DNA from 3 places in the Dyella soli genome. Region 2 is predicted to be linked to each of the others. Evidence: riboswitches for the same ligand, from Rfam matches in the RefSeq annotation. Region 2 holds a riboswitch; each other region holds the start of a gene.

Region 1 (9,540 bases), on a different contig from region 2:
AACGGGGGCAGGCGATAGCACGTCACCGAGCCTATCAAGGCAAATGTGAAGGCAAGCTCTGGATGGTGTCTGCTAACTGAAAGTTCGGTGTGAATGCGGGCGCTGTCGCGCTTGAATCGCGACGAGGCGTCCGCACATGAACGTACAGTGGCGGTCCGGCCGCCAAACAGCTTTGACGAGGGGCACCCATGCGGATGGACAAACTGACGTCGCGCTTCCAGCAGGCGCTGGCAGACGCGCAATCGATGGCGGTCGGACGCGACCACAACATGCTCGAACCGGTGCATGTGATGGCCGCGCTGCTCGACCAGCAGGGCGGCTCGACCGCGCCGCTGCTCACGCAGGCACAGGTCAACGTGCCCGCACTGCGCCAGCGCGTGAGCGAACTGCTCGAGCGGCTGCCGCGCGTGAGCGGGCAGGAAGGCAACGTGCATGCCGGCAACGAGCTGACCCGCCTGCTCAATCTCACCGACAAGCTGGCCCAGCAGCGCGGCGACCAGTTCATCGCCAGCGAGTTGTTCGTGCTGGCCGCACTGGACGACAAGGGCGAGCTCGGCGCCGCGCTCAAGGCAGCGGGCGCTCACAAGGCCAATCTCGAGGCGGCCATCGACAAGCTGCGCGGCGGCGAGAAAGTGCAGAGCGAGAACGCCGAAGAGCAGCGCCAGGCGCTGGAAAAATACTGCATCGACCTCACCGCACGCGCGGAGTCGGGCAAGTTGGACCCGGTGATCGGTCGCGACGAGGAAATCCGCCGCACGATCCAGGTGTTGCAGCGTCGCACCAAGAACAACCCGGTGCTGATCGGCGAGCCCGGCGTGGGCAAGACCGCGATTGTCGAAGGCCTCGCGCAGCGCATCGTCAAGGGCGAGGTGCCCGAAGGCCTGCGCGACCGCCGCGTGCTCGCGCTCGACATGGGCGCGCTGATCGCCGGCGCGAAGTTCCGCGGCGAATTCGAGGAGCGCCTCAAGGCCGTGCTCAACGACCTGGCCAAGAACGAGGGCCAGATCATCCTGTTCATCGACGAGCTTCACACCATGGTCGGCGCCGGCAAGGCCGATGGCGCGATGGATGCGGGCAACATGCTCAAGCCGGCGCTGGCGCGCGGCGAGCTGCATTGCATCGGCGCCACCACGCTGGACGAATACCGCAAGTACATCGAGAAGGATGCCGCGCTGGAGCGGCGCTTCCAGAAGGTCTACGTGGGCGAGCCCAGCGTGGAGGACACCATCGCCATCCTGCGTGGCCTCAAGGAGCGCTACGCCGTGCACCACGGCGTGGAAATCACCGATCCGGCCATCGTGGCCGCGGCCACCCTTTCGAACCGCTACATCCCCGATCGCCAGCTGCCCGACAAGGCCATCGACCTGATGGACGAGGCGGCCTCGCGCATCCGCATGGAAATCGATTCCAAGCCGGAAGAGCTCGATCGCCTCGAGCGTCGCCTGATCCAGCTGAAGATCCAGCGCGAGATGCTGAAGAAGGAGACCGACGACGCCTCGAAGAAACGCCTGGCCGACCTGGAGGCCGACATCGAAAAGCTCGAGCGGGAGTTCTCTGATCTCAACGAGATCTGGAAGTCCGAAAAGGCCGCGCTGCAGGGCGCGACCAAGGTGAAGGAGCAGATCGAAGCCGCGCGGTTGGAACTGGAGGCGGCGCAGCGCCGGCAGGACTACGCCAAGATGAGCGAGATCCAGTACGGCAAGCTGCCCGAGCTGGAAAAGCAGCTCGCCGCGGCGCAGGCCGCCGAGAAGCAGGACTTCAAACTGGTGCAGGACCGCGTCACCGAAGAGGAGATCGCCGAAGTGGTGTCGCGCTGGACCGGCATCCCGGTCAGCAAGATGCTCGAGGGCGAGCGCGAAAAACTGCTGCACATGGAAGGCGCGCTGCAACGGCGCGTGGTGGGGCAGGAAGAGGCCGTGCGTGCCGTGTCCGATGCGATCCGTCGTGCGCGTGCCGGCCTGTCCGATCCGAATCGGCCCTACGGCTCATTCCTGTTTCTTGGCCCCACCGGCGTGGGCAAGACCGAACTGTGCAAGGCGCTGGCCGAGTTCCTGTTCGACACGCAGGATGCGATGGTGCGCATCGACATGAGCGAATTCATGGAGAAGCACTCCGTGAGCCGGTTGATCGGCGCGCCCCCCGGGTACGTCGGTTATGAAGAAGGCGGCTATCTCACCGAGGCCGTGCGACGCCGTCCGTACAGCGTGATCCTGCTGGACGAAGTGGAGAAGGCCCATCCGGACGTGTTCAACATCCTGCTTCAGGTGCTCGACGACGGTCGCCTCACCGATGGCCAGGGCCGCACGGTGGATTTCCGCAACACCGTCATCGTGATGACCTCCAACCTCGGCTCGCAGATGATCCAGGAGCAGGCAGGCGACAGCGAGGCCGACTACATGCAGATGAAGGCGTCGGTGCTGGGCGTGGTGCAGGCGCACTTCCGGCCGGAGTTCATCAACCGCCTCGACGAACTGGTGGTGTTCCGCCCGCTCGGCAAGGGCCAGATCCGCGCCATCGCGAAGATCCAGCTGGCCTATCTGGAGAAGCGCCTGGCCGAGCGCCAGCTGAAGCTGGAGATCGGCGACAAGGCACTCGACCTGCTGGGCAATGTGGGCTTCGATCCGGTGTATGGCGCGCGTCCGCTCAAGCGGGCGATCCAGCAACAGCTGGAGAACCCGCTGGCCAGGGAGATCCTCGAAGCTCGTTTCGCGCCGGGCGACACCATCGTGGTGGAGGCGGCGCAAGGGCACCTGACGTTCCGCAAGCAGTGATGGCGGGATGTTGAGAATGCGGGGCGCTCGTTTCGCGCTAGTGCAAGGCTGCGCAAGCCCCGTACCCTCACCCCAACCCCTCTCTCCCACAGGGACTACCTTCGGGTCGCCGCAGGGAGAGGGGTTACGGCAAGTCCCATTGAAGGAACCCTTCTCCCCTCGGGAGAAGGTGCCGGCAGGCGGATGAGGGTTCGGGCGGAGCGTGAGATTGGAAGGCTACGCAAGCCCCGCACCCTCACCCCAACCCCTCTCCCAAGGGGAGAGGGGCTAAGGCAAGGCTCATCGAAGGAACCCTTCTCCCGCCGGGAGAAGGTGCCGGTCCCACGGGGACTCCCTTCGGGTCGCCAAAGGGCGAGGGGCTTAAGCAACACCCACCGTCCGCATCATTCCGGTCTGCTACGATGCCTGCGCCTGAGGTGACCGCCGGCCGTATGCCGGTGGTTGAAACGGGAATCCGGTGCAGCGCCTGTGCGCCCATTCCGGAGCTGCCCCCGCAACGGTAGGCGAGCCGCGATCCCCCGGGGATCGCCGGGACGACATCAAGCCACTGTGCCACGTGCATGGGAAGGCGTCGGTCCGGAAGACATCCATGTCTTCGTTCGCGAGCCCGGAGACCGGCCTCGAGGCATGACCAGGCATGCGGTGGGCAATGTCGTGGATGTCATGCCCCTGGCATGGCCGCCATCTCTCCTTCCGCCTGTCTTCTTCCATGCATTCCGCGCGGGCAGGCGCGGTAGAAGGAGCCATGCAGTGTTGATCCAGACGTTTGGTGTCCGTCGAAGCTTGTTGTCGGCGGCCTTGTTGTGCGTGTTTTCTCCCGTCTTTGCGGACGCCGCCACCGACCTCAACGGCGTAGTCGTCACCGCGACGCGAACGGCGCAGACGCAGGACCAGACCCTGTCGGCGGTGACCGTGATCGATCGCGCCGACATCGAGCGCCTGCAGCCCACCTCGCTGGCCGACTTGCTGCGCGGTACGCCGGGCATGGCGCTGTCCAACAACGGCGGTCCGGGCAAGGCAACCAGCGTGTTCCTGCGTGGCACGGAGTCCGAGCACGTGCTGGTGCTGGTCGACGGCATCAAGATCGGCTCTGCCACGCTCGGCACGCCGGCGCTGCAGGACATTCCAGTCGAACAGATCGAGCGCATCGAAATCGTGCGCGGCCCGTTCTCCAGCCTCTATGGCTCCGAGGCCATCGGCGGCGTGATCCAGATTTTCACGCGACGTCCCGAGGGCGCCTTCGTGCCGAGCTTCAGCGTGGGCGTCGGCAGCTATGACCATCTCGCAGGTTCGGCCGGCATCGCCGGGCAGCACGGCAACGGCTGGTATGCCTTGGAGGCGTCGCACGAGCAGACGCACGGGATCAATGCCTGCCGCGTCGGCGCCGCCGAAGCCGGTGCCGCCTGTTTTGCCGACCAGCCGGACCATGACGGTTACCGCAACAACGCGCTGACCGCGCAGGGCGGCTATCGCTTCGACGAACACTGGGATGCCGATATGCGGCTGTTCCGCAGTGAAGGCCACAACTGGTATGACGGCTCGTACACCGATTCCGACCAGAGCGCGACACAGGTCGTCGGCGGACGTCTGCACTACCGTCCCCGCGAGGATTTCACGCTTAGCCTGAGCTTCGGCAGCAGCGGTGACTTCAGCAAGGACTATCTGCACGGCGTCTACGTGGACCGGTTCGACACGCATCGCGACATCGGTTCGCTGCAGGCGGATATCGGACTTGGCGGCGGCCTGCTGAGCACCGGCTACGACTGGCAACGCGATGGCGTGGACAGCACGACCAGCTATGCGCAGGACCGCCGCATCGACCGCGGCCTGTTCGTACAGTGGCAGCAGGTGTTCGGCCGCCAGTCGCTGCAGGCCAGCGTGCGCCGCGACGACAACAGTCAGTTTGGCGGCCGGAATACCGGCAGTCTGCTGTGGGGCTGGGATTTCACCCGAGCCCTGCGCGTCACCGCGAGCTACGGCACTGCCTTCCGGGCGCCGACCTTCAATGAGCTGTACTACCCGTACTACGGCAATCCCGACCTGAAGCCGGAAACCTCGCAGAACATCGAACTCGGCCTGCGTGGCAGCCATGGCTGGGGGTACTGGTCGCTCAATGCGTTCCGCAACAAGGTGGACGACCTGATCACCTACGACGCCTCGACCGGCGCGCCGGGCAACGTGGAAGAAGCCCGCATCCGCGGCGCGGAAGCGGTGGTGAGCGGTCGGCTGGTCGGCTGGCAGGTGACCGGCACGGCAACCTGGCTGGATCCGCGCGACGAGTCGGCCGGCTATGACGGCAACCTGTTGCCGCGGCGCGCGCGCCAGATGGCCTGCGTCGATGTCGACCGCAGCTTTGGCGCCTTCAGCGCCGGTGGCAGCTGGTACGTGTCGGGCCGGCGCTATGACGATCTGGCCAACACGCATCCGCTGGGTGGCTATGCGCTCACCGACCTGCGCGTCGCCTATGCGTTCGCGCGCGACTGGAAGCTGCAGTTCGCACTCAATAACGCGTTCGCCAAGGACTATGAGACCGCGTGGTACTACAACCAGCCGGGTCGCAACGTCATGCTGACCCTTCGTTATCAGCCGATGCAGTAAGCGTGTGCGACGGGTCGGCTCGATCGGCCCGGCGCACTCCACCCGAGACACAGAGCCAGGAGTCGCATGATGAAAGCACGATCCGGTCCCCGTTTTGCCTTGTTGTCCACGATCCTCGTGCTGCTGATGACGGCAACATTCGCTGTGCCCGTCGCCGAGGAGGCTGGAGCATGACCCACACGCCGGACCAGCCACGCGACGAAGGCGACGCGACCGCGCAGCGGCATCGCGAGCGCATGCAGCGCAAGAAGGAACTGGTGGACCGCAAGATCGCCCGCGCCACCATCGAGCGAGGCGTGCTGGTGGTGAACACGGGCAACGGCAAGGGCAAGAGTTCGTCGGGTTTCGGCATGCTGGCACGGTCGCTTGGCCATGGTTTTCATGCCGGCGTGGTGCAGTTCATCAAGGGCAGCTTTTCGACGGGCGAGGAGGCGTTCTTCCGGCGCTTTCCCGACGAGCTCGACTATCACGTGATGGGCGAGGGCTACACCTGGGAAACCCAGGACCGCGAGCGCGACATCCGAGCGGCGCAGGCGGCCTGGCAGGTGGCCGCCGGCATGCTGGCCGACGCGCGCTACGATTTCGTGTTGCTCGACGAACTCAACATCGCGCTGGTCAAGGGCTATGTCGGAGTGGCGCAGGTGTGCGACGCACTGGCCGCGCGACCACCCGCCCAGCATGTCGTGGTCACCGGGCGGGGTGCGCCCGATGCGCTGCTGGCACTGGCGGACACGGTCACCGAGATGCGGCTGGTCAAGCATGCCTTCGAGGCCGGCATCAAGGCGCAGAAAGGCATTGAACTCTAGGTCGAGCCCATGACAATCAAAGCCAGGCATTGCCCGGCCCTGTTGATCTCCGCCCCGGCGTCCGGCCAGGGCAAGACGTCCGTGACGGCCGCTCTGGCCCGCTGGCACGTGCGCGCCGGGCGACGGGTCCGCGTCTTCAAGACGGGTCCCGACTTTCTCGATCCGATGCTGCTGGAACGCGCCAGCGGCGCGCCGGTATATCAGCTCGACCTGTGGATGGGTGGCGAGGACGACGTGCGCGCGCGCCTGCATCACGCCGCCGGCGAGGCCGACCTGATCCTGGTCGAGGGCGTGATGGGCTTGTTCGACGGCGGCCAATCCAGCGCCGACCTCGCGCAACGCCTTGGGCTGCCGGTGCTCGCCGTCATCGACGGCTCGGCGATGGCGCAGACATTCGGCGCCGTCGCCACGGGGCTGGCAAGGTATCGCGACGGCCTGCAGGTGTATGGCGTGGCCGCCAATCGCATCGGCGGTGCCTATCACGCACAGTTGCTGGCCGAGAGCCTGCCGGCGGATCTGCACTGGTTGGGTGCCTTGCCACGCGACACTGCACTCGCCTTGCCCGAGCGTCACCTGGGTCTGGTCCCGGCGGATGAGCTCGGCGATATCGATGCAAGGCTCGATGCGCTGGCAGACGCCTGGGCCACGCACGCCGCGCCGGGATTGCCGCCGCCGGTGGCGTTTGCCGCCGTAGCGGAGGCGCCTGCGGTCTCATTGCTGGCCGGACGGCGCATTGCGATCGCGCGCGATGCGGCGTTCTGTTTCATCTACCCGGCCAATCTTGACGTGCTGCGCGCCGCCGGTGCCCAGCTGCAATTCTTTTCGCCCGTGGCGGGGGATGCGCTGCCCGCATGCGACGCGGCGTGGTTGCCAGGCGGCTATCCGGAACTGCATCTGGCGGCACTGTCGCGCAACGACGACTTGCGCCAGTCGCTGCACGCGCATGTCGATGCCGGCAGGCCGCTGTTGGCCGAATGCGGCGGGATGCTTTATGCGCTCGACAGGCTGGCGGCGCGTGACGGTGGGGACTTCACCATGGCCGGCCTGTTGCCTGGGCACGCCACCATGCAGGAACGTCTGGGTGGCCTGGGCTTGCAGGCGGTCAGCCTGCCCGAAGGCCGCTTGCGCGGGCACACGTTCCACTACGCCCATGCGCAGATCGATGCCGAGCCGCTGGCGATGGCGCTCAATCCGGACCACGGGCCGAGCCGTGAAGGCGTCTACCGGCGCCAGCGCCTGACCGCCAGTTTCATGCATGCGTATTTTCCGTCCAGTCCCGAGGCGGCCGCGAGGCTGTTCCTGCCATGAGCACGGGAGTGCTGATGGTGCAGGGCTGCACGTCCGATGCGGGCAAGAGCGCGCTGGTCACCGGCCTGTGCCGGTGGTTGCAAAGGCGTGGCGTGGCGGTGGCGCCATTCAAGCCGCAGAACATGGCGCTCAACTCGGCCGTGACGGTCGACGGTGGCGAAATCGGCCGCGCCCAGGCCGTCCAGGCGCAGGCCGCGCGCGTGGCGCCGCACACGGACTTCAATCCCGTGCTGCTGAAGCCCGACAGCGACGTCGGTGCACAGGTCATCGTGCACGGTCACGCCATCGCCAACATGGATGCGCGCGGCTACCACGACTACAAGCGCATCGCGATGGACGCCGTGCTGGCATCGCATGCGCGGCTCATCGCGACCTACGAGGCGGTGATCGTCGAGGGCGCCGGCAGTCCCGCCGAGATCAACCTGCGTGATCGCGACATCGCCAACATGGGTTACGCCGAGGCGGTGGACTGCCCGGTGCTGCTGATCGCCGACATCGACCGTGGCGGCGTGTTCGCGCACCTGGTCGGCACGCTGGCCTTGCTGTCGCCCGGCGAGCGCGATCGCGTCGTCGGCTTTGTCATCAATCGATTCCGCGGCGACATGGCGCTGCTGCAACCTGGGCTTGACTGGCTCGTGCGCGAGACCGGCAAGCCGGTGCTTGGCGTGTTGCCCTACCTGCATGGCCTGCAACTGGAGGCGGAAGATGCGCTGCCGCGCGAGCGCACGCGCAAGGATGGCGCGCGCTTGCGCGTGGCGGTACCCGCGCTGCCACGCATCAGCAACCACACCGACTTCGATGCCTTGCGCGCGCATCCCGAAGTCGAACTGCTGTTCGTCGGGCCGGACGAAGCGCCGCCGGCATGCGACCTGATCGTCTTGCCCGGTTCCAAGGCCACCCGCGCCGACCTGGCGTGGTTGCGCGAGCATGGCTGGACGCAGGCCATCGCTCGCCACCTGCGCTACGGCGGCAAATTGATCGGCATCTGCGGTGGCTTCCAGATGCTCGGCCGCGCCGTGCACGATCCCCACGGCATCGAGGGCGAGGCGGGCTCGAGCGAAGGACTGGGCTGGCTGGACATGGAGACCACGCTGGAACCGCGCAAGCAGCTGCGCCGCGTGCAAGGCAGGCTGGCCCAGGGAGGGGCGCGCGTGAGCGGCTACGAGATCCATTGCGGCGTGAGCGACGGTGCGGCGCTCGCGCGACCGGCGAGCGTGCTCGATGGCGGCACGCGTGATGGCGCGCTGTCGCCGGATGGGCAGGTGCTGGGCAGCTATCTGCACGGCCTGTTCGACGAGCCGCAGGCACTTGCCGCGCTGCTGGACTGGGCCGGCCTGCGCGATGCGCAGCCGGTCGACATGCGTGCGCTGCGCGAAGCCGCCATCGATCGCCTGGCCGACGCCGTGGAAGCCCACCTGGATATCAACACCCTGTTGCGACTATTGGGTCGCGAAGGACCGACATGCGCACGCTGATCCTTGGTGGTGCCCGTTCCGGCAAGAGCGCGCTGGCGGAGCAGATGGTTACCGCGACGGGACACGGCGTGGTGTACATCGCCACCGCGCAGGCGCACGACGAGGAGATGGCGGCGCGCATCGCGCACCACCGCTCGCGCCGGCCCGGTCACTGGCAGATCGTCGAGGAGCCGCTGGCGCTGGCCGACGCGTTGCGTGCCCATGCACGGCCCGGAAGCTGCGTGCTGGTCGACTGCCTCACGCTGTGGCTGAGCAACCTGCTCGGCGCCGCCGATCCGTCTTGCCTTGCGCGCGAGCGTGCGGCGCTGCTCGACGTCCTGCCCTTGCTGGCGGGCCAGGTCGTGCTGGTAAGCAACGAGGTGGGCCTCGGCGTCGTGCCGCTGGGCGAGCTGAGCCGGCGTTTTGTCGATGAAGCGGGGCGCTTGCACCAAGCGCTCGCCGCCCGCTGCGAACGCGTGTTGTTTGTTGCGGCGGGACTGCCGCTCGTGATGAAAGGAAACCTTGCATGAGCCAGACATGGCTGCTTGACCCATGCCTCTCCGTCGATGCCGAAAGTGCCGAACGTGCACGGGCGCACCAGCA
Region 2 (9,540 bases):
TCAACGGCGTCATCGGACTGCATGCCACCGGCGGTTCGACCAACCACCTGCTGCACCTCGTGGCCATCGCGCGCGGCGCCGGCATCGAGCTGCGTTGGGACGATTTCGATGCGCTGTCGGCGGTGGTGCCGCTGCTGGCGCGCGTGTATCCCAACGGCTATGCCGACGTGAACCAGTTCCATGAAGCGGGCGGCATGGGTTTCCTGATCGACCAGCTGCTCTGCGCGGGCCTGCTGCACGGCGACGTGCGCACGGTGTTCGGTACCGGCATGGACGGCTATACGCAGGTGCCGCAGCTGGAGGAGGATGGCCGGCTGGTGTGGAAGCCGGTGTCCCGGGAGAGCGGCAACCGCGGCGTGCTGCGCGGCGCGGCCGAGCCGTTCCGCGCCGACGGCGGCCTGCGCATGCTGAGCGGCAACCTGGGACGCGCAGTGATCAAGGTGTCGTCGGTGCCCGATGATCGCCTGGTCATCGAGGCTCCCGCCATCGTGTTCCACGACCAGGACGACGTGCGCAAGGCCTTCGAGCGCGGCGAACTGAATCGTGATTTCGTCGCCGTGGTCCGCTTCCAGGGCCCGCAGGCGATCGGCATGCCGGAACTGCACAAGCTGACGCCCACGCTCGCGGTGCTGCAGGATCGCGGCCACCGCATCGCCCTGCTTACCGACGGCCGCATGTCCGGTGCGTCAGGCCGCGTGCCGGCCGCCATCCACGTCACCCCCGAAGCGCAGGACGGCGGTGCCATCGCACGCATTCGCGACGGCGACATCGTGCGCGTGGATGCGGTGCATGGACGCCTGGAGGTGCTGGTCGAGGCGGCGGAATTCGCGGCCCGCGAACCGGCCACGGCCGACCTTTCGGCGCATCAGTACGGCATGGGACGCGAACTGTTCGGGCTGTTCCGCCGGGCCGCCACCACGGCCGACCTCGGCGCCGGCGTGCTGTAACGCGCCACCTCTTCGTCATCGATTCCACGGAAAGCCATGAGCATCGTAAACAAGCAGAAGCTGATCGAATCCACCCTGGCGCTGGCGCCCGTGGTGCCGGTGGTGATCATCGAGGACGCGCGCGCGGCCGTGCCGATGGCACGCGCGCTGGTGGCCGGCGGCATTCCCGCCATCGAGGTCACCTTGCGCACGCCCGCGGCCCTCGACGCCATCAAGGCCATCGCAGACGAAGTGGAGGGTGCGGTGGTCGGCGTGGGCACCGTGCTCAGCGCGCGCGACCTGCGCGCCGCGCACAAGGCAGGCGCGCGCTTTGCGGTGTCGCCGGGCGTGTCGCCGGGGCTGCTCGACGCCGCCGACGACAGCGAGCTGCCTCTCTTGCCGGGCGTGGCCACGGCCGGTGAGGCCATGACCCTGCTGGAACGTGGCTATCACTACCTGAAGTTCTTCCCGGCGGTGCCTGCTGGCGGCACCAGGCTGCTCGGCGCCTGGGCCAGCCCGCTACCGCAGATCCGCTTCTGCCCCACCGGCGGCATCAGCCTGGCCAGCGCCCCGGAATTCTTGTCACTCCCCAACGTGGTCTGCGTCGGCGGCTCCTGGCTCACGCCGGCCGACAAGCTGCACAGCGGCGACTGGGCCGGCATCGAGCAGCTCGCACGCGAGGCGGCGGCGCTGCGCTGATCGGCGGCCCGCGCAGGAGGCCTGTTCGATCCCGGCTGCCCGGTTTCCCGCACCGGCCGGTCTCCCGGCCGCCGGTGGCGGACGCCCCGGTGCCTCCTACGGCCCTGAAATGTGATGTACATCACACTTTGCGTGCTAGGCTTCCCCGCCATTGAGGCTAACAGGCCTCCGCGCCGCGGCGACTGAGCTTCAACGCGGTGCGAGGGGACCCCCCGCAAGGGAATGCATGACCTCGTGCGGGAGTGCGGTGTGTCATGACCCAGGCCTCGGCGGTACCGGTCTTCCGGTATCGCGCCTTCATCAGTTACAGCCACCAGGACAAGTCCTGGGCCGACTGGCTGCACAAGGCACTGGAAACCTATCGGCTGCCCTCGCGCCTGGTCGGCACGCAGACGGCGGCGGGGACGATTCCGCGGCGACTCGCGCCGATCTTCCGCGACCGCGAGGAACTGGCCAGCGCCACCGACCTCGGCAGCAAGGTCAATGAGGCGCTGGAGCAATCGGCGAACCTGATCGTGATCTGCTCGCCGCGCTCGGCCAGCTCGCGCTGGGTCGAACAGGAGGTCCTCTCGTTCAAGCGGATGGGGCGCAGCGAGCACATCTTCTGCCTGATCGTCGACGGCGAGCCGCATGCGGCGGAATGCCCGGGACGCGAGGAGGAGGAATGCCTGGCACCGGCGCTGCGCTTCCGGGTGGATGCCGACGGCCAGCTGGGCACCGAGCGTACGGAGCCGATCGCCGCGGACGCGCGCGAGGGCAAGGACGGCCGCGGCAAGGCCAAGCTCAAGCTGATTGCAGGCATGCTCGACATCGGCTTCGACAGCCTCAGGCAGCGCGAACTGCAGCGGCGCAACCGCCGCCTCACCGCGATCACGGCGCTGGCCTTGTTCGTCACGGCGGTGACCACCACGCTGGCCATCGCGGCGATGTTTGCGCGCCATGCCGCGGTGGTGGCGCGCGTCGATGCCGAGGTGGCGCGCAACGACGCCGAGCGCAGGCAGAAGCAGGCCGAGGACCTGGTCGGCTTCATGCTCGGCGACCTCTACGACAAGCTCCACCAGGTCGAGCGCCTCGACATCATGGAATCGGTGAACGACAAGGCGATGTCGTATTTCGCCTCCCTGCCGACCAAGGATGTCACCGACCAGGCGCTCGCCCAGCGCGCCAAGGCGCTGGAGAAGATCGGCAGCGTGCGCCAGGACCAGGGTCACCTGCCCGAAGCGATGGCCGCGTACCAGGCTGCCTCGATACTCAGCGCCCGGCTGGCCAGGGAAGCACCGACCGACATGGCCAGGCAGCTGCAATATGCCCGCGCGCTGGCCTTCATCGGCACCACCCATTGGTTCCAGGGGCAGCTCGATGCGGCACAGCACAGCTTCGACGAGGCCAGGGACGTGCTGCTGCGCGCGCAACCCCATGCCCCGCACGACCTCGTGCTGAAGTTCGAACTCGAGATGCTGGACAACAATCTCGGCCACGTGCTCGAAGCGCACGGACGACTCGATGAGGCCAGGGCCCCGTACCAGAGCGCGCTCGAACTCTCGCGCCAGCTCGTTGCCGCCGACCCCCGGCGGCCGGAGTGGGCGGTCGAGCTCGGCGGCGCCCACAACAACCTCGGCAAGCTCGCCCTGCTGCACGGCGACCTGGGCACCGCCATCGCCGAATACAGCGCCGACGATGCGATCGAAGCGGAACTGGCGGCGCGCGACCCCAAGGACATCAGCCAGCGCGACGCCATGCTCACGGTACGCGCCATCCTGGGGCGCACGCTGGCGCTGGCGGGCGCGGACGAGCTCGGCATGCGCCACCTGCAACAGGCGGTCGACCTCGCCGCCGGGCTGGTGCGCGACAACCCGCACAACAGCAGCTTCCAGGAGGATTTCGCCCACTATGCGCAGCAACTGGCGCGGCTGAAGCGCCTCAACGGCGACCAGGCCGGAGCACGCGCGCTGATCGAATCCTCGTTGTCGACCCTCACCGCGCTGGTGGGGGAGAGCCCGACCGACATCGGACTGCAGCGCGAACTGGCCGAGGCACGCACGGAACAGGCGGCCCAGGCCCTCGCCGACGGCAGGCTGGCGCTGGCCCGGTCCCAGTTGCTGGCGGCACTGGGCACGCTCGACCGCCTGCTCGAGCACCAGCCCCACGATCGCGCCAACCTGCTCGCCACGATGGCCGCGCAACTGCTGCTGGCGCGCATCAGCACCGATCCGAACACCGCCAGGCAGTTGCGTCGCGCGATGGTGGCCGAAGCGCAGGCCCAGCCGAGCGGACAGGGCGATCCACGCCTCGTGGCCCTGCAGGTCGAGGCGCTGCTGGCCCTGGGTGCAAGGGCCGACGCGCAACCGCTGATCCAGCAGCTGTGGAGCAGCGGTTATCGCGACGCCGGGCTGCTCGCCGTGCTCAATCGCGAGCGCATCGCCTATCCGGTCAACGCAGCCTTCCAGAAGCAGCTGCTCGCGGCCAACGGCAGTGGCCGCCACTGATCCGCCCTGATCCGAAGCCAGGGGAAAACCAGGCCTCAAGCGGCAACAGGAACCCACCTCTCAGCGACAGGAGTTCACCATGAAGAACGACAGCGCAGACCACCTCGAACTGAAAGTCGAGCTGGAGCACGACCTACGCGACGGCGACGACCTGAACCTGCTCGTGATCAACAAGGGTGGCCACCACCACGCCTTCGACAAGGTCGCCAATACTGATCATGCGCATACGATCACCTGGACCCTCGCCGGCAACGCGGCGGGCGGTGAATTCTGCGCCCTGGACGACGAAGAAACCCCGGGCTTCCTGTGGCTGATGAAAACGCCGAGCGAAAAGATCTTCCACAAGCTCCAGCGCATCGGCAAGGACACGCTGACCATCCACAACCATCACCACGACAAGAGCAGCGAAGGCACCTGGCACTACCAGCTGTTCGCGCGCTTCGGCGACAAGGTCTACGGCGTGCCCCTGACCTACGCCTGCGGCAAGGCGAGCAGCCCCAATCCGACCATCAAGAACACCTGACCGGCGCCGGCCGCCCGCGCGCCACGCCGGGCGCGGGCGGGGCGCAACGGCGGCGTGCATTGCCGGGCCCCTGCCTGGCCACTAGAATCGCGCCCGTTTGGGTGTTCCGGGGCTCTTTGCCCGGAATGAAACGGGAAGCCGGTGCGCTGCAGCTGCAGCCCAAGCCGGCGCTGCCCCCGCAACGGTAGGCGAGTGATCCACCCGAGGGCGAAATGCCACTGTGCCAAGGGCACGGGAAGGCGCCCGACGGTGCATGCAGCAATGCATGCCACCCGCAAGCCCGGAGACCGGCCCGGACACGTAACGGTTGGCTCGCGGTGGGCGAGGCCGGACTTCGTGTCATGGCGCGTGTTTGCCTGCCGTCGTTCCGCTCTCCACGTGTGGCCGCCGTCCCATCACCAGGGGACGCGCGAGGGTGCGCGCCCGAAGGAACACGCATGAAGAAGACTCTGCTGGCAGCCGCGCTGCTGTCGTGCACGATGGCCGTCCAGGCCGCTGAAACCGATGCGGCGAAGTCGCTGTCCACGGTCATTGTCACCGCCACCCGCACGGCGATCACCACCGACGAGGCACTGTCATCGGTCACGGTGATCACGCGCACGGATATCGAACGGCTGCAGCCGGCATCCGTGCGCGACCTGCTGGTGGGCCTGCCCGGCGTGGCGTTTTCGCAGGCCGGCGGCATGGGCGAGCAAAGCTCGATGTTCCTGCGCGGCACCAATTCCACCCACGTGCTGGTGCTGATCGACGGCATCCGCATCGGCGCCGTGGGCGCGGGCCTGCCGGCCTTCGAGCAGATCCCGGTGGACCAGATCGAGCGCATCGAGGTCGTGCGCGGCCCGCGCTCGAGCCTGTACGGCGCCGATGCCATCGGCGGCGTGATCCAGATCTTCACCCGCCACGGCCAGCAGGACGGCGCGCTGTCGCCGTCGCTCAGCGCGTCGGCCGGCAGCCGCAGCTACATGGACGGCCACGCCGGGCTCAGCGGCGGCGATTCGCATGCCTGGTTCAACGTGGGCCTGGGCGGCCAGTACACCAGCGGCATCAATGCCTGTCGCGTGGGCGCGGCCGAAGCGGGCGCGGGCTGCTTCGCCGACGAACCGGACCACGACGCGTACCGCAACTGGAACGGCATGGCCAACGGCGGCTATCGCTGGGACAACGGCACCGAACTGTCGGCTACGTGGCTGCGCAGCAAGAACTTCGTCGAATACGACGGCAGCCCCTATGGCGGCAACCAGGCCGTGAACCAGCAGGAAGTCGCCGGTGCGCGCCTGGCCTTCACCCCGCTCGACGCCTGGAAGGTCACCCTCAGCGCCGGCCAGAGCCGCGACGATGCAGCCACGTACTACCAGGGCACCTACGACGATATCTTCGCCGGCGTGCAGACGTATTACCCGCGCACGCCGGTGGGCTTCGCCAATTCGCGCCGCAACCAGGCCTCGTGGCAGAACGACATCACGCTGGCGACCAACCAGCTGCTCACCGCCGGCGTCGACTACCAGCAGGAGCACATCGACAGCGATACCGGTTACCTGAAGAGTTCGCGCCAGGACACCGGCGTGTTCGCCCAGTACATGGGCACCTTCGGCCGCAACGAAGTGCAGCTGGCGGCGCGCCACGACCACAACGACCAGTTCGGCAATCACGCCACGGGCTCGGCCGCGTGGGGCTACGCCTTCGATCACGACCTGCGCCTGTCGGCGAGCTACGGTACGGCGTTCCATGCGCCGACCTTCAACGACATCTACTACCCGTTCGGCCTGGGTAACCCCAATCTCCGGCCGGAAAAATCGCGCTCGGGCGAGCTGGGCCTGAGCCAGAAGCAGGGCGCCTGGAACTGGGCGGTCAACGCCTACCAGACCCAGATCGACCAGCTGATCGCGCTGGACCCGAACTTCGTGCCGCAGAACATCAGCAAGGCACGCATCCGCGGCCTGGAAGGCCAGCTCGGCGCGAGTCTCGCTGGCTGGCAGGTGCAGGGCTACCTCACCCTGCAGAAGCCGGAGAACCGTGACGACGTGAACAACGACAAGCTGCTGCCGCGCCGGCCGGAGCAGACCGCACGCGTCGACGTGGATCGCCAGTTCCAGGCCTTCGGCCTTGGCGCGACGTGGTTCGTTTCGGGCAAGGCTTACGACGACCTGGCCAACCAGCATCGCCTGGCCGGCTACGCCACCACCGACCTGCGCGCCAGCTACGCGTTCCTGCCGGACTGGCGCGTCGAGGCGAAGCTGGCCAATGCCTTCGATCGCCATTACGAGACGGCCTATTACTTCAACCAGCCCGGCCGTACCTGGTTCCTGACCCTGCGTTACAGCCCGTCGACGCGCTGACGCCGGTCGCGATGGCGTTCCAGGGAGGGAGCGTCACCGACTAACGGCACATTCGCCGGCGTCCCTTTAGGGGCATAAAGTGCCGGGTGGTCGCTGCCTTGCCGTCGTCACGGCGGCCGGCAGCGACCCTTTTGGTGCCAACAACGGCGGTCCGGATACCGGTGAACCTGTTCGCGCCCTTCATACGCCGCCCGATCGGCACTTCGGTGCTGGCGATGGGGCTTGCCCTGGCCGGGCTGTGGGCGTACCTGCTGCTGGGCGTGGCGGCGCTGCCTTCGCTCGAGTTCCCCGGCATGGTGGTCTACGTGGAGGTGCCGGGCGCCAATGCGCAGACCATGGCCTCCACCGTGGCGGCCCCGCTGGAACGGCACCTGGGCCGCATTCCGGGCATCAAGGAGATGCATTCGGAGAGCAACGACGGCTCCAGTTCGATCCGCCTGCTGTTCAACTTCGGCAACAGCACCGACAAGCTCGCGCGCGACGTGCAGGCGGCGATCAACGCGAGCATGGCCGACCTGCCGTCGAGCATGACCATCCCGCCGCGGTACTTCAAGTTCAACACGGCGAACATCCCGGTGCTGCTGCTTTCGCTCACCTCGCACACCTTGCCGCCGGACAAGCTGTTCGACCTCGCCGATACCCTGATCAACCCGGCGATTTCGCAGATTCCCGGCGTGGCGCAGGTGCGCGTCATCGGTGGCCGCCCCCGCGCGGTACGCGTGGAACTGGACACGCAGGCGCTGGCGTCCAAGGGACTGACCGCCAACGACGTCGCCAATGCGCTGCGCGCGGCCAATGTGACGTCGCCGCAGGGCACGCTCAACAATGGCCGCATCCAGATGACGGTCAGTGCCAGCGATTCGCTGCACACCCCCGCCGAATTCGCCCGCCTGTTGATCGCCACGCGCAATGGCGCGCCGGTGCGCCTGTCGGACGTGGCGCACGTGGCCAACGGCCAGCAGGACGAATTCCAGGCCGCGTGGTTCAACAACCAGCGCTCGGTGGCGATCCGCATCAGCAAGCGCCCGGAGGCCAACGCGGTGGCGACGGCCGATGCGGTGCGCGCCAAGCTGCCACAGATGCGCGCATGGCTGCCGGCCGACCTGCAGATCACGCCGATCTTCGACCTCACCCAGACCACCAAGTCTGCGCTGCACGAAGTGCAGGTGGCGCTGATGCTCAGCGTGGTGATGGTGGCGCTGGTGATGCTGGTATTCCTGCGGCGGATCGGTCCGACCCTCATTGCCATGCTCAGCGTGCCGCTGTCGCTGGCCGGTGCCTTCACGGTCATGTGGTCGCTCGGCTACACGCTCAACACGTTGTCGCTGGTGGCGCTGGTGCTGTGCATCGGCTTCGTGGTGGACGATGCCATCGTGGTGATCGAGAACATCGTGCGCCACATGGAGCAGGGCGAGGAACCCCTGCCCGCCGCCCTGGACGGCGTGAAGGAGATCGGCTTCACCGTCGTCTCGATCACGCTGTCGCTGATCGCCGTGTTCGCGCCGCTGCTGTTCGGCAACAACGAATTCACCACCTTGCTGCGCGAGTTCTCGGTGACGCTGACCGCCGCCGTGGTGATCTCGGCCGTGGTGTCGTTGACGCTGACGCCCGCGCTGTGCGGCCGCTACCTGAAACTGGCGCATGCGGGCGGACGCGAGCCCGGTCGCCTGGAACGCGCGCTCGAACGCTTCGATCGCAGCCTGCACCGCATTTATGAGCGCGCGCTCGACTGGGCCATGGCGCATCGCCGGCTGATGCGCTGGCAGCCACTCATCCTGCTGGCGCTTACCTTCGCCATGGCCACGGCGGTGGTGAAGCTGTACGGCTTCAATTTCATGCCGCCGGAAGACATCGGCATGATCCAGGGCGACGTGCGTGCGGACGCGAATATCTCGCCGACCCTGATGGCCGCGCGCGCGCAGCGCGCGGCGGCGATCATGAAGGCCGATCCGGCGGTGCTCGACGTCACCACCTTTCTCGGCAGCGACAACGCCGGTGGCGCGGTGGGCAACCAGGCCACCATGTTCGTGGACCTCAAGCCGCGCGGCTCGGGGCCGGGCGAGCGGCCCGAGCGCATCAAGGACGTGATCAAGCGCCTGTCCACGACTTACGAGAAGCTGGCCGAGTTGCGCGTCTCGCTCAATTCGATCGGCTTCTTCAACGACAACAGCGACAGCAACCGCGGCAGCCAGAGCTTCCAGCTCATCAGCAGCGACAACATCGACCTGCAGCCGTGGGCGTTCAAGGTCACCCAGCTGCTGCGCCAGCGCAAGGAATTCCACGACGTCAGCAGCGACTACGACAGCATCGACAAGCAGCAGATGCTGACGGTGGACCGCGCGGCCGCCAGCCGCCTGCACCTGAACATGGGCCTGGTCGACTCGGCGCTGTACAACGCCTTCGGCCAGCGCCAGGTATCGATCATCTATTCGGACATCAACCAGTACTGGGTCGTGCTGACGTCGTCGGCCGGGCGCTCGCTCGGTCCCGACACCCTGCTCAACACCTATGTGCGCGGCGAGCAGGGCAACATGGTGCCGCTGTCGGCGGTGGCGCATATCGCCCCCAAC
Region 3 (9,540 bases), on a different contig from region 2:
TGGATCGTGGCCAGTTCGTGCATGGGGGCGTACGCCGTGCGGGCACGCTCGATGGTGGCGGCGTCGCGGATCACGTAAGCCTGCTGGCCGCGGCGGAACCAGATCAGCGATTCGTCGTTCTTGCGCTGCAGCCTGGCCGCGCTGATGTCACCCTCGGTGCCATTCATCAGGATCGTGTCACCGCCATGGTCGAACAGTGCGAAGCCATTCCTGGCCTCGGTATTGATGTCGATGTCGACGTGGCGCGCATGCAGGTTGCTGGCAGCCGACGGCAAAGGCGGCAGCGGAGGCAGCGGCGGCGGTGCCGGCGGCAAAGGTGCCACGGCGGCCGGCGGTGACGGTGGCGCGGGCGGCGCGGGCGGTGTCATCGCGGCGGGCGACGTGGCGCTGGCGGGCAGCGGGCGGGAGGCGGCGGCCGCCTGGGTCGCCGGCGCTGTCTTCGCAGCGGGTGCCGCCGCCGCGGCGGGCGTGGCCCGGGTGGCGGCGACGGGCGCCACCGCAGCCTTGGCGGCCGAGCTTGCCGCGGCAGGTGCCGCAGGGTCGGCAGCGGCCTGGGTCACGCGATAGGGCAGCACGCCGGCCATGGCCACCAGCGCCACCACCAGCCAACCGCGTGCGCGCGACATGGGGTTCTGCATATCGTGTTGCAGCATGGTCAGTCGTCTCCTGAGATTGTTGAAGGTGGGCGAAGCGCCGGCGAGGCTGGCGTGCAGCGGGTGCGCCACGCCCAGCCGAAGCAACAGGCGGCCGTAGTCCTGCGGTGCCGCGGCGTGCTGCTGCACGACCTGTGCATCGCACGCGGCCTCGCGATGCAGGGCGTATTCGCGCATCGCCCAGCCCACCAGCGGATGGAAGAAGAACAGTCGCTGCGCCATGGCCGGCACCCAGCCCATCCACAGGTCACCACGACGCAGGTGCGCCAGTTCGTGGGCAAGCGCCAGCGCGGATTCCTGGGCGGAGAGACTCTGACGCGCCGGCAGCAACACGGTGGGGCGCCACAGGCCGGTGACCTGGGGCGAGGCAATGGCATCGCAGACGCGCAACGAGGGGCAGCGGCGCAGGCCCATCGAGCGGGCCTGCAAGGCGCATGCGGCTTGCAGGCCCGGATCATCCAGCGGTTGCGACAGGCGCACCACGGCGCGCGCATCCATCCACTGGCGCGCCGCGAGCAACAACTGCAGCAGCACGCCGGTGAGCCACAACGCCAGCAGCACCAGCGGCCATCGGAGCGGCGATGCGTCCTGCTTCGGCGCCACGGCCGCTGGCGCTGCCGCCGGGGCATCGACAACCGGCGCGGGGAGCGGGTCCGCGGCACGCGTGAAGCCCGTGACGTGATGTTCGGCGGGTGGGCTCACGCTGGCGACGATGGGCACGGACGTGGCTGCCTCCATCGCCGTCGGCGGCGACAGCAGCGGCAGCTGCACCGGCGTCGCCACCACCAGGCCGAGCAGCAGCTGCACGCCCAGCAGCCACCAGAGCAGGCTGCGGCAGCTGGCGGGCAGGCGCGGGCACAGGCGCCCCAGCAGCCACACCACGCCGATCAGCGCCGTCGCCTGCACGGACGTCCAGCCAAGCCGGCTAAGCAATACCTCGGCAAACGCAACGAGGGAGTCCATGTCAGCTCTCCTTGCGCCGCGACTGCAGTTGCGCCACCAGTGCCTCGAGCTCGGCCAGCTCGCTTTCGCTGACCTCGGCACGTTCCGACATCCACGCCACGAACGGCGACACCGAGCCGCTCAGCGTCTTCTCGACGAACTGGCCCACCGCGCTGCGCATGACTTCACCGGGACCGGTCGCCGGGCTGTAGCGGTACATGCCCTGCACCTGGCGACGGCGCAGGTAGGACTTGCTGCGCAGGCGCTCCATCATGGTCAGCACGGTGGAGCGCGCCAGCCCGCGCGGTTCGCCGAAACCGGCGGCCACCTCGCCGACCGATGCGTGGCTGTGTTCGGCGATGTACTGCAGGAGCGCCAGCTCCTGGTCGCCGATGGTTGGCTTGGACATGTTCGCGGCCTCGGTGACTACACGTGTAGTCAAGCTACGTCGTGACTACAGCTGTAGTCAATAGGTCGCTGGTCGGGTGCGCGTGATGCAGCGACATGTTGCGTTGCACAAAAAGCGGAGTAGACTGCGCGCCGTCCTCATCCAGCAGCGCGCATCGGAGTGCGCTTTTATGAAGGCTGCATCCATCCAGGTCGCCATCCCGCCCAGCCGCTTCCGGCCATCGCGTTCGCCCGCGGGTTAGCGTTCCCAACCGTCCATCCTGGCCGTCCGGCGGTGCGGCGCACGCACCGCGCCAGATGACTGTCGTCCGGACGTCCATACCGGCAACCACCACTGACTTCCTGCCCAAGGGGAAAACCATGAAGACGCTTGTCGCCTGGCTGGCGCATCGGCTGTGGCCGTTCGTGCTGTGCCTGCTGGTGTATGTCGGTTTTATCGGGCCCGAGCTGATCTCGGCCAGCAGCACGTCCGCCGTGCTGGTCGGCCTGGTTCTGCTCGCCCTGCTGGTGGCGTGGGGCTATCTGCTGCTGCGCCGCGGTTTCACTCACAAGGAATGATCAAGCCATGAAACGCGTACTGACCGTGCTGTCGATGCTTTCCGTCCTGCTGCTGGCCGCCTGCTCCAAGGTGCCCGCCGGCAATGTCGGCGTGAAGTTCCAGATGTACGGCGATGACAAGGGTTCGCTGCACGAACTTCCGCCGGGCCGTTACTGGGTGGGCTGGGGCTACGAGATGTACACCTTCCCCACCTTTACCCAGACTTACACCTTCACCCGCTCCGCCGCCGAAGGGCGCCCGGTGGACGAGTCGATCAGCTTCCAGACCGCGCAAGGCCTGACGGTGAATGCCGACGTGGGCATCACGTATCACATCGATCCGTCCAAGGTCACGCTGATCTTCCAGAAATACCGCAAGGGCATCGACGAGATCACCGACATCTACCTGCGCAACATGATCCGCGATGCCCTGGTCAAGGAAGCCTCCAGCCTCGACATCGAATCGGTGTACGGCAAGGGCAAGGCCAGCCTGATCGAGTCGGTGCAGAGAGACGTGAGCGAGGAAGTGTCGGCCGTAGGCATCGACGTGGAGAAGATCTACTGGATCGGCGAACTGCGCCTGCCGGAAAACGTCGTGCAGTCGATCAACGCCAAGATCCAGGCCACGCAGATGGCCGAACAGCGCCAGAACGAAGTGGCGCAGGCGCAGGCCGAGGCGCAGAAGGTGGAGGCCGAGGCGCAGGGCCAGGCGCAGGCGCGCATCACCATCGCCGAAGCCGAGGCACGCTCCATTGCACTCAAGGGCGACGCGTTGCGCCAGAACCCGAACGTGCTGCAGATGTCGGCCATCGAGAAGTGGGACGGCCACCTGCCGACCTACAACGGTGGCGGCGCGCTGCCCTTCGTGAACCTGGCCGGCACGGCGCCGGCGAAGTAAGCGCTGGCGGCGGCGGACGGGGTGCAGCCGTCCGCCGCACGCGTGTGTGCGGTGTAGTGTCGCGATCGCGCACGCCTGCCGGGGGGCTTGATGCATGTCATCCGGTTGACCTTCGACATGCCCGCCAATAGGTGCAACGACGCACAACGGAGGGTGCGACATGCCCTATATGGCCTGGCAGGACGACCTCAACACCGGCATCAAGGTCATCGACAACCAGCACCGGCGCATCGTCGAGATGATCAACCATCTGCACGATGCGATGGATCGCCGCGACCGTCAGGAACTCAACGACATCCTCGACGAACTGGTCGACTACACGCTGTCCCACTTCGCCTTCGAAGAATCACTGATGGAGGACGCCGACTACGAGTTCACCCGTGCGCACAAGCGCGTCCACGAGGTGTTCGTCAAGCGGGTCTCGGAATACCGCCTGCGCTTCCGCACCGGTGAGGACATCAGCAACGAGTTGTTGCAGACGCTGTCGCACTGGTTGTTCAACCACATCCGCAACGACGACAAGGCCATCGTCGACGCCGTGCGCCACCACATGCGCGACGTCAGCGCGCAGGCGCACGAGGGCGGTTGGCTGTCGCGCTCGCTCAGGCGGTTCTTCGGCGCCAGGGGCTAGGGGTCCGCCTGAACCGGGGCGCAGCGCAAGGCCGCGCCCCGGCCACGATCAGAACGCCATGTCGAACGCCACTTCGCCCTGCACGCCCACCTGGTAGGCCGAGACGCGACGTTCGAAGAAGTTGGTCACTTCCTGCACGTCCTGCAGGTCCATGAAGTCGAACGGATTCTTCGAGCCGTATTTCTTCGGCAGGTCCAGCTGCACCAGGCGCTGGTCGGCGCAGTACTCCAGGTACTGGCGCATCTCGGTGGCCGAGAGGCCGGCCACGCCACCGGAAAGCACGTCCTCGGCGAACTGGGTTTCGCAGGCGATCGCCTCTTCCAGCATCGCCTCGACCTGCGCGCGCATCTCGTCGTCGAACAGGTCCGGCTCCTCGGAACGTACCGTGCGCACCACGTCGAAGGCGAACGCCATATGGCCCGACTCGTCGCGGAACACCCAGTTGGTGCCCGAGGCCAGGCCATGCAGCAGGCCGCGCGAGCGCAGGAAGTACACGTAGGCAAAGGCCGCGTAGAAGAACAGGCCCTCGATGCAGGCCGCGAAGCAGATCAGGTTGAGCAGGAACTGGCGCCGATGCTCGCGCGTCTGCAGGCGCTGCAGGCCCTGGATGGAGTCGATCCACTTGAAGCAGAACTCGCCCTTCTGGCGGATCGAGGGAATCGTCTCGATGGCGTCAAACGCCTTGTTGCGCTCGGTCGGGTCGGGAATATAGGTGTCGAGCAGGGTGAGGTAGAACTGCACATGCAGCGCTTCCTCGAACAACTGGCGCGACAGGTACATGCGCGCTTCCGGCGCGTTGATGTGCTGGTACAGGTTGAGCACCAGGTTGTTCGACACGATGGTGTCGCCGGTGGCGAAGAAGGCCACCAGCCGATGGATCAGATGGCGATCGGCATCCGACATCTTCGACTTGAGGTCGGTCACGTCCAGCGAGAAATCCACCTCCTCGACGGTCCAGGTGTTCTTGATCGCGTTGCGGTACATCTCGTAGAACTCGGGATAGCGCATCGGGCGCAGGGTGAGTTCGAAGCCGGGATCGAGGATGTGCGGGTTGCGGGTGGTTTCGGCGGACATGAAGTTCCTCGTGGTTGCCGCGCGCCTGAGCGCCGAGCATTTGTCTTTTTGCACGTCATTCCCGCGAAAGCGGGAATCCAGCGGCTTCCCTCAATGCGCCGAAACGTGTCGGAAAGAGTCGCTGGATCCCCGCTTTCGCGGGGATGACGATCGAGTTGGGTTTTGGCCGGGAGCAAGCTCGGGCGTAAGCCATCTGGATCCCGTCCTTTGCGTATTCGTCAACCTTGCGTCTACATTCTGGCCAGCCGTCGAAACGGTAGCTTGTACACCGGCGTGACGTCGAACCTGGTCGCCCGGGTCTGGCAACATCAAAATGGCGTTGTGGAGGGTTTCAGCCATCGCTATCGCGTCCACAGATTGGTCTGGTACGAAGTGCACGAAACCATGGAGTCGGCCATCCGTCGCGAGAAAGCCATCAAGAAGTGGATGCGCGCGTGGAAAATTGAGCTTGTAGAAAGGTCCAATCCTTACTGGAACGATCTTTTCGACGGCATCCACTCTTGACCGTCATTCCTGCGAAAGCAGGAATCCAGTGCCTTCCGGTCACGCAAAAGCCACTGGATCCCCGCGTTCACGGGGACGCCTTACTGACATGCCTCGCAGTACTCCGGATTCTCCAGCGAGCAGAACACCGCCGCGGTCGCCTGTTCCTGATCGGCCGCTGGCGGCGCTGCCTTCGTTGCCGGGGCCGCCGACACCGTGGTCTTGGTGATCTTGGTGGCCGGGCGCGAGCGCAGGTAGTAGGTGGTCTTGATGCCCGACTTCCAGGCGTACATGTACATGGAGCTCAGCTGGCCGATGTTCGGGTTTTCCATGAACAGGTTCAGCGACTGGCTCTGGTCGATATAAGCGCCGCGCGCGGCGCCCAGGTCGATCAAGGCCTTCTGCGGCAGCTCCCACACGGTGCGGTAGACGCTACGCAGGCGTTCGGGAATCGACGCGATGCCCTGGATCGAACCCTCGGCCAGCTTGATGGCGTCGCGAATGTCGCTCGTCCACAGGCCCAGCGTCTTGAGCTCTTCGACCAGGTAGCGATTCACCACCAGGAAGTCGCCCGACAGCGTTTCGCGCTTGAACAGGTTGCTCACCTGCGGCTCGATGCATTCGTAGCAGCCGGCGATCGAGGCGATGGTGGCCGTCGGCGCGATGGCGATCAGCAGCGAGTTGCGCAGGCCCTTGGCTTTGATCGATTCGCGCAGTGCGTCCCAGCGTGCCTGGTCGTTCGGCTTGGCGTTGGACCAGTAGTCGAACTGCAACTCGCCATTGGCGGCGCGGCTTTCGGCGAAGCCCGGATGCGCACCATGCTCCATCGCCAGTTCGCTCGACTGCGACAGCGCGTTGAAATAGACCTCCTCGGCGATGCGCGTGGACAGCGCCAGCGCCTCGGCCGAGTCGAACGGCAGGCGTAGCTTGAAGAACACGTCCTGCAGGCCCATCACGCCCAGGCCGACCGGGCGCCACTTGCTGTTGGCGGTCCTGGCGGTGTCGATCGGGTAGAAGTTGAGGTCGATCACCCGATCGAGCTGACGCACGGCGGTGCGCACCGTGGCGGCGAGCTTGTCGAAGTCGAAGCGGCCGTCCACCACGTGGCGCGACAGGTTCACCGAACCGAGGTTGCACACCGCCGTTTCGTCGGCATTGGTGACTTCCAGGATCTCGGTGCACAGGTTCGACAGGTGGATGACGTTTTCCGCCTTCGCCGTCTGGTTGCTGGTGGCGTTGCTGCGGTCCTTGAAGGTCATCCAGCCGTTGCCGGTCTGCGCCAGCGTGCGCAGCATGCGGGCATACAGCTCGCGCGCCTTCACCTTCCTCACTGCCATGCCGCTGGCTTCTGCCTCGCGATAGGCACGCTCGAACGTCTCGCCCCAGCTGTCGACGAAGTGCGGTACCACCTTGGGATCGAACAGCGACCAGTCGCCGTCGCTCTCCACCCGGCGCATGAATTCGTCGGGGATCCAGTTGGCCAGGTTGAGGTTGTGGGTGCGACGCGCCTCGTCACCGGTGTTGTCGCGCAGCTCGAGGAATTCCTCTATGTCCGCGTGCCAGGGCTCCAGGTACACGCAGGCCGCGCCCTTGCGCTTGCCGCCCTGGTTCACCGCGGCGACCGAGGCGTCGAGCGTCTTCAGCCACGGCACCAGGCCGTTGGAATGGCCGTTGGTGCCCTTGATCAGCGAGCCGCGCGAACGCACGCGCGAGTAGGCCAGGCCGATGCCGCCGGCGAACTTGCTGAGCTTGGCCACGTCACCGTACTTCTCGTAGATCGACTCCAGCGAATCGGCCGGCGAGTCGAGCAGGAAGCACGAGCTGAGCTGTTCGTGCGCGGTGCCGGCGTTGAACAGCGTGGGCGAGCTGGCGATGTATTCCAGCGAGGAGAGCAGGCGATACAGCTCCAGCGTCTCGCCGATCTCGCTGCCGCCCAGCGCGCAGGCAATGCGCATGAAGAAGTGCTGCGGCGTCTCGATCACCTTGCGCAGCTGCGGATGACGCAACAGGTAGCGGTCGTACACCGTGCGCAGGCCGAAGTATTCGAAGCGGCGCGAGGCGTGCGGATCGATCGCGTCGTTGAGCTTGCGCGCATTGGTGGTCACGAAGTCGCGCAGGCGCGCGTTGAGGATGCCCAGCTCGGCGCCACGCGCGATCGACTGCGAGAAGCTCTGGATTTCCTGGCCGCTCACTTCCTTGTCGATGTACGCGCTCAGCAGGCGGGCGGCGAGCTGGCCGTACTCGGGTTCTTCCGCGGTGAGCGCGGCAGAGGTGCGGATGGACAGCTCGTCCAGTTCCTGGGTGGTGGCGCCGTCGTACAGGCCGCCAATGGTCTTCAGCGCCACGCGCAGCGGATCGACGCCGTGCAGGCCTTCGCTGCTGCGGGTCACCGCGCGCACGATCTTGTTGACGTCCACCACTTCCTGGCGGCCGTTGCGCTTGGTCACGCGCATCTGGCCGGGACTGTGTGGCGGGGTGAGCGTGAAGGGCGTATCCATACGGGGGGCTTCGGTCACGGCGGTCTCGGCGGGGAAAGCAGTAGCGTCCGCACGATCGTCATCACGTTCGCGCGAGGTGGTATCGATAGGTTGCATGGCGACTTCGCTCCAAGCGTGGTCATCAACCGCCTGCTCCCGCGCGCAGGGCTGAAACGATGCGGATGCCACGGACGGTCGAGCGGCCGGGCAGTCGCCCGTCGCGTCGACGCGCCTCCCCGCGGAAGCCGTCACCATTCATTGCAGCGTTCTGGCCGCAATGTGTCGGCAGGTCTTCGGACTCGCGGACTTTGGGTCTTGCGACCCGGCCTACTCGCTCCCGCTTCCCAGCCGCTGGGGGCCAGTGCGTTGATGGCTTTCGTTTCCGCTTACCGCTGCGGGGCAGTCCCGGATTCTCACCGGATTCCCTATTGAGCCAGTCCGACCGTGGGTCTGAGAGTGGCACCGACGAGGCACAACATATCGGGCCCCAACGAGCCGGTCAACCCAACAAGTTGTGGATAGGTCGGTGGATAAGCGGTTCTATCCGAGTCCCGGCAGGGACTTGCCGGCCGAGCAGGAAAATTTCTTGGCGGCCCCGGAGCTCAGGCCACCGGCGCCGGTTTGGCCAGCATCCGGGCGAACTCGGCGGCGAAGCGATGCACGTCGCCTGGCCAGCGCGCGGACAGGTAATTGCCGTCGCGCACCACGAAGGCCGGCCTGTCGTCGGCGTCGCTGTCGCGTACCAGGCCGGATGTCTTGCGGCGGTAGTGCGGGGCATCGCGCGGCACGTCGAGGAAATCGGCGGGCCGGGCCAGCGCGCGGGTCACTTCCTGCTGCACCGACATGTAGCCTGCCGGCTGTCCCGCGCCGTCCGGATAGGTGCGGTAGTAGTCGGGATCCCAGAAGCGGGTGACGCGCGTGAGCGACCAGGCGGATCGCTCCAACGCCCAGGTCAGCGCGGTGGTGCGTCGACCATGCAGCACCGAACGGCCGTCAGCGCCACGGCTGCGCGCGGCCAGCACCACGCCGTGGCAGATCGCGGCCACTGGTTTGTCGTCGGCGAAGCAGGCAGCCGTCACGCGCTGCAGCTGTTCGCTTTCCAGGTACGCGCGCACGCCGCGCGCGCAATGCCCGCCCGGCAACAGCAGGCCGTCGAAGCGCCCCGCATCGATCGCCTCCCAGGCGATGGGCGCGTTGAACGCCACATCCTTCACCAGCGCGCCGTGGTCGCGCCGTGCATCGGCATTCGCACGCAGCATCAAGCCGAACAGGCGCAGCTTGCGCAAACCGGGCATGAAGCCCCACGGGTCCAGCCCTTCACCACTCAGCATGATGGGATCGGCGCTCGCCACGCGGCCGTCCGGCGTGGCGAACGTCACGCGATGCCCCGCCTCGAGCAGGATGCGCCACGGCACGGCGACTTCGCTCGGGTCGAAG

The links. Region 2 has a riboswitch for cobalamin ahead of btuB (TonB-dependent vitamin B12 receptor). Riboswitches for the same ligand answer to the same signal wherever they lie in the genome.
Region 1: linked by a shared signal. The riboswitch ahead of btuB (TonB-dependent vitamin B12 receptor) and the one ahead of btuB (TonB-dependent vitamin B12 receptor) in region 2 are both predicted to bind cobalamin.
Region 3: linked by a shared signal. The riboswitch ahead of ACXU4B_RS17175 (ribonucleoside-diphosphate reductase subunit alpha) and the one ahead of btuB (TonB-dependent vitamin B12 receptor) in region 2 are both predicted to bind cobalamin.

What each region holds. Positions count from the first base shown of each region.
Region 1 is NZ_JBTFFU010000002.1:552,332-561,871, forward strand. It holds gene clpB (ATP-dependent chaperone ClpB) at 189-2,771, shown strand; cobalamin riboswitch at 3,169-3,408, shown strand; gene btuB (TonB-dependent vitamin B12 receptor) at 3,522-5,369, shown strand; gene cobO (cob(I)yrinic acid a,c-diamide adenosyltransferase) at 5,540-6,175, shown strand; gene ACXU4B_RS12920 (cobyrinate a,c-diamide synthase) at 6,185-7,483, shown strand; gene ACXU4B_RS12925 (cobyric acid synthase) at 7,480-8,958, shown strand; gene cobU (bifunctional adenosylcobinamide kinase/adenosylcobinamide-phosphate guanylyltransferase) at 8,946-9,467, shown strand; gene cobT (nicotinate-nucleotide--dimethylbenzimidazole phosphoribosyltransferase) at 9,464-9,540, shown strand, end outside.
Region 2 is NZ_JBTFFU010000003.1:191,227-200,766, reverse strand. It holds gene edd (phosphogluconate dehydratase) at 1-947, shown strand, start outside; gene eda (bifunctional 4-hydroxy-2-oxoglutarate aldolase/2-dehydro-3-deoxy-phosphogluconate aldolase) at 984-1,625, shown strand; gene ACXU4B_RS15190 (TIR domain-containing protein) at 1,880-4,111, shown strand; gene ACXU4B_RS15185 (hypothetical protein) at 4,191-4,634, shown strand; cobalamin riboswitch at 4,717-4,944, shown strand; gene btuB (TonB-dependent vitamin B12 receptor) at 5,072-6,970, shown strand; gene ACXU4B_RS15175 (efflux RND transporter permease subunit) at 7,132-9,540, shown strand, end outside.
Region 3 is NZ_JBTFFU010000004.1:170,060-179,599, reverse strand. It holds gene ACXU4B_RS17210 (M56 family metallopeptidase) at 1-1,616, opposite strand, end outside; gene ACXU4B_RS17205 (BlaI/MecI/CopY family transcriptional regulator) at 1,618-2,004, opposite strand; gene ACXU4B_RS17200 (hypothetical protein) at 2,364-2,561, shown strand; gene ACXU4B_RS17195 (prohibitin family protein) at 2,569-3,438, shown strand; gene ACXU4B_RS17190 (bacteriohemerythrin) at 3,599-4,069, shown strand; gene ACXU4B_RS17185 (ribonucleotide-diphosphate reductase subunit beta) at 4,118-5,143, opposite strand; gene ACXU4B_RS17180 (GIY-YIG nuclease family protein) at 5,351-5,647, shown strand; gene ACXU4B_RS17175 (ribonucleoside-diphosphate reductase subunit alpha) at 5,728-8,220, opposite strand; cobalamin riboswitch at 8,371-8,585, opposite strand; gene ACXU4B_RS17170 (type 1 glutamine amidotransferase domain-containing protein) at 8,706-9,540, opposite strand, start outside.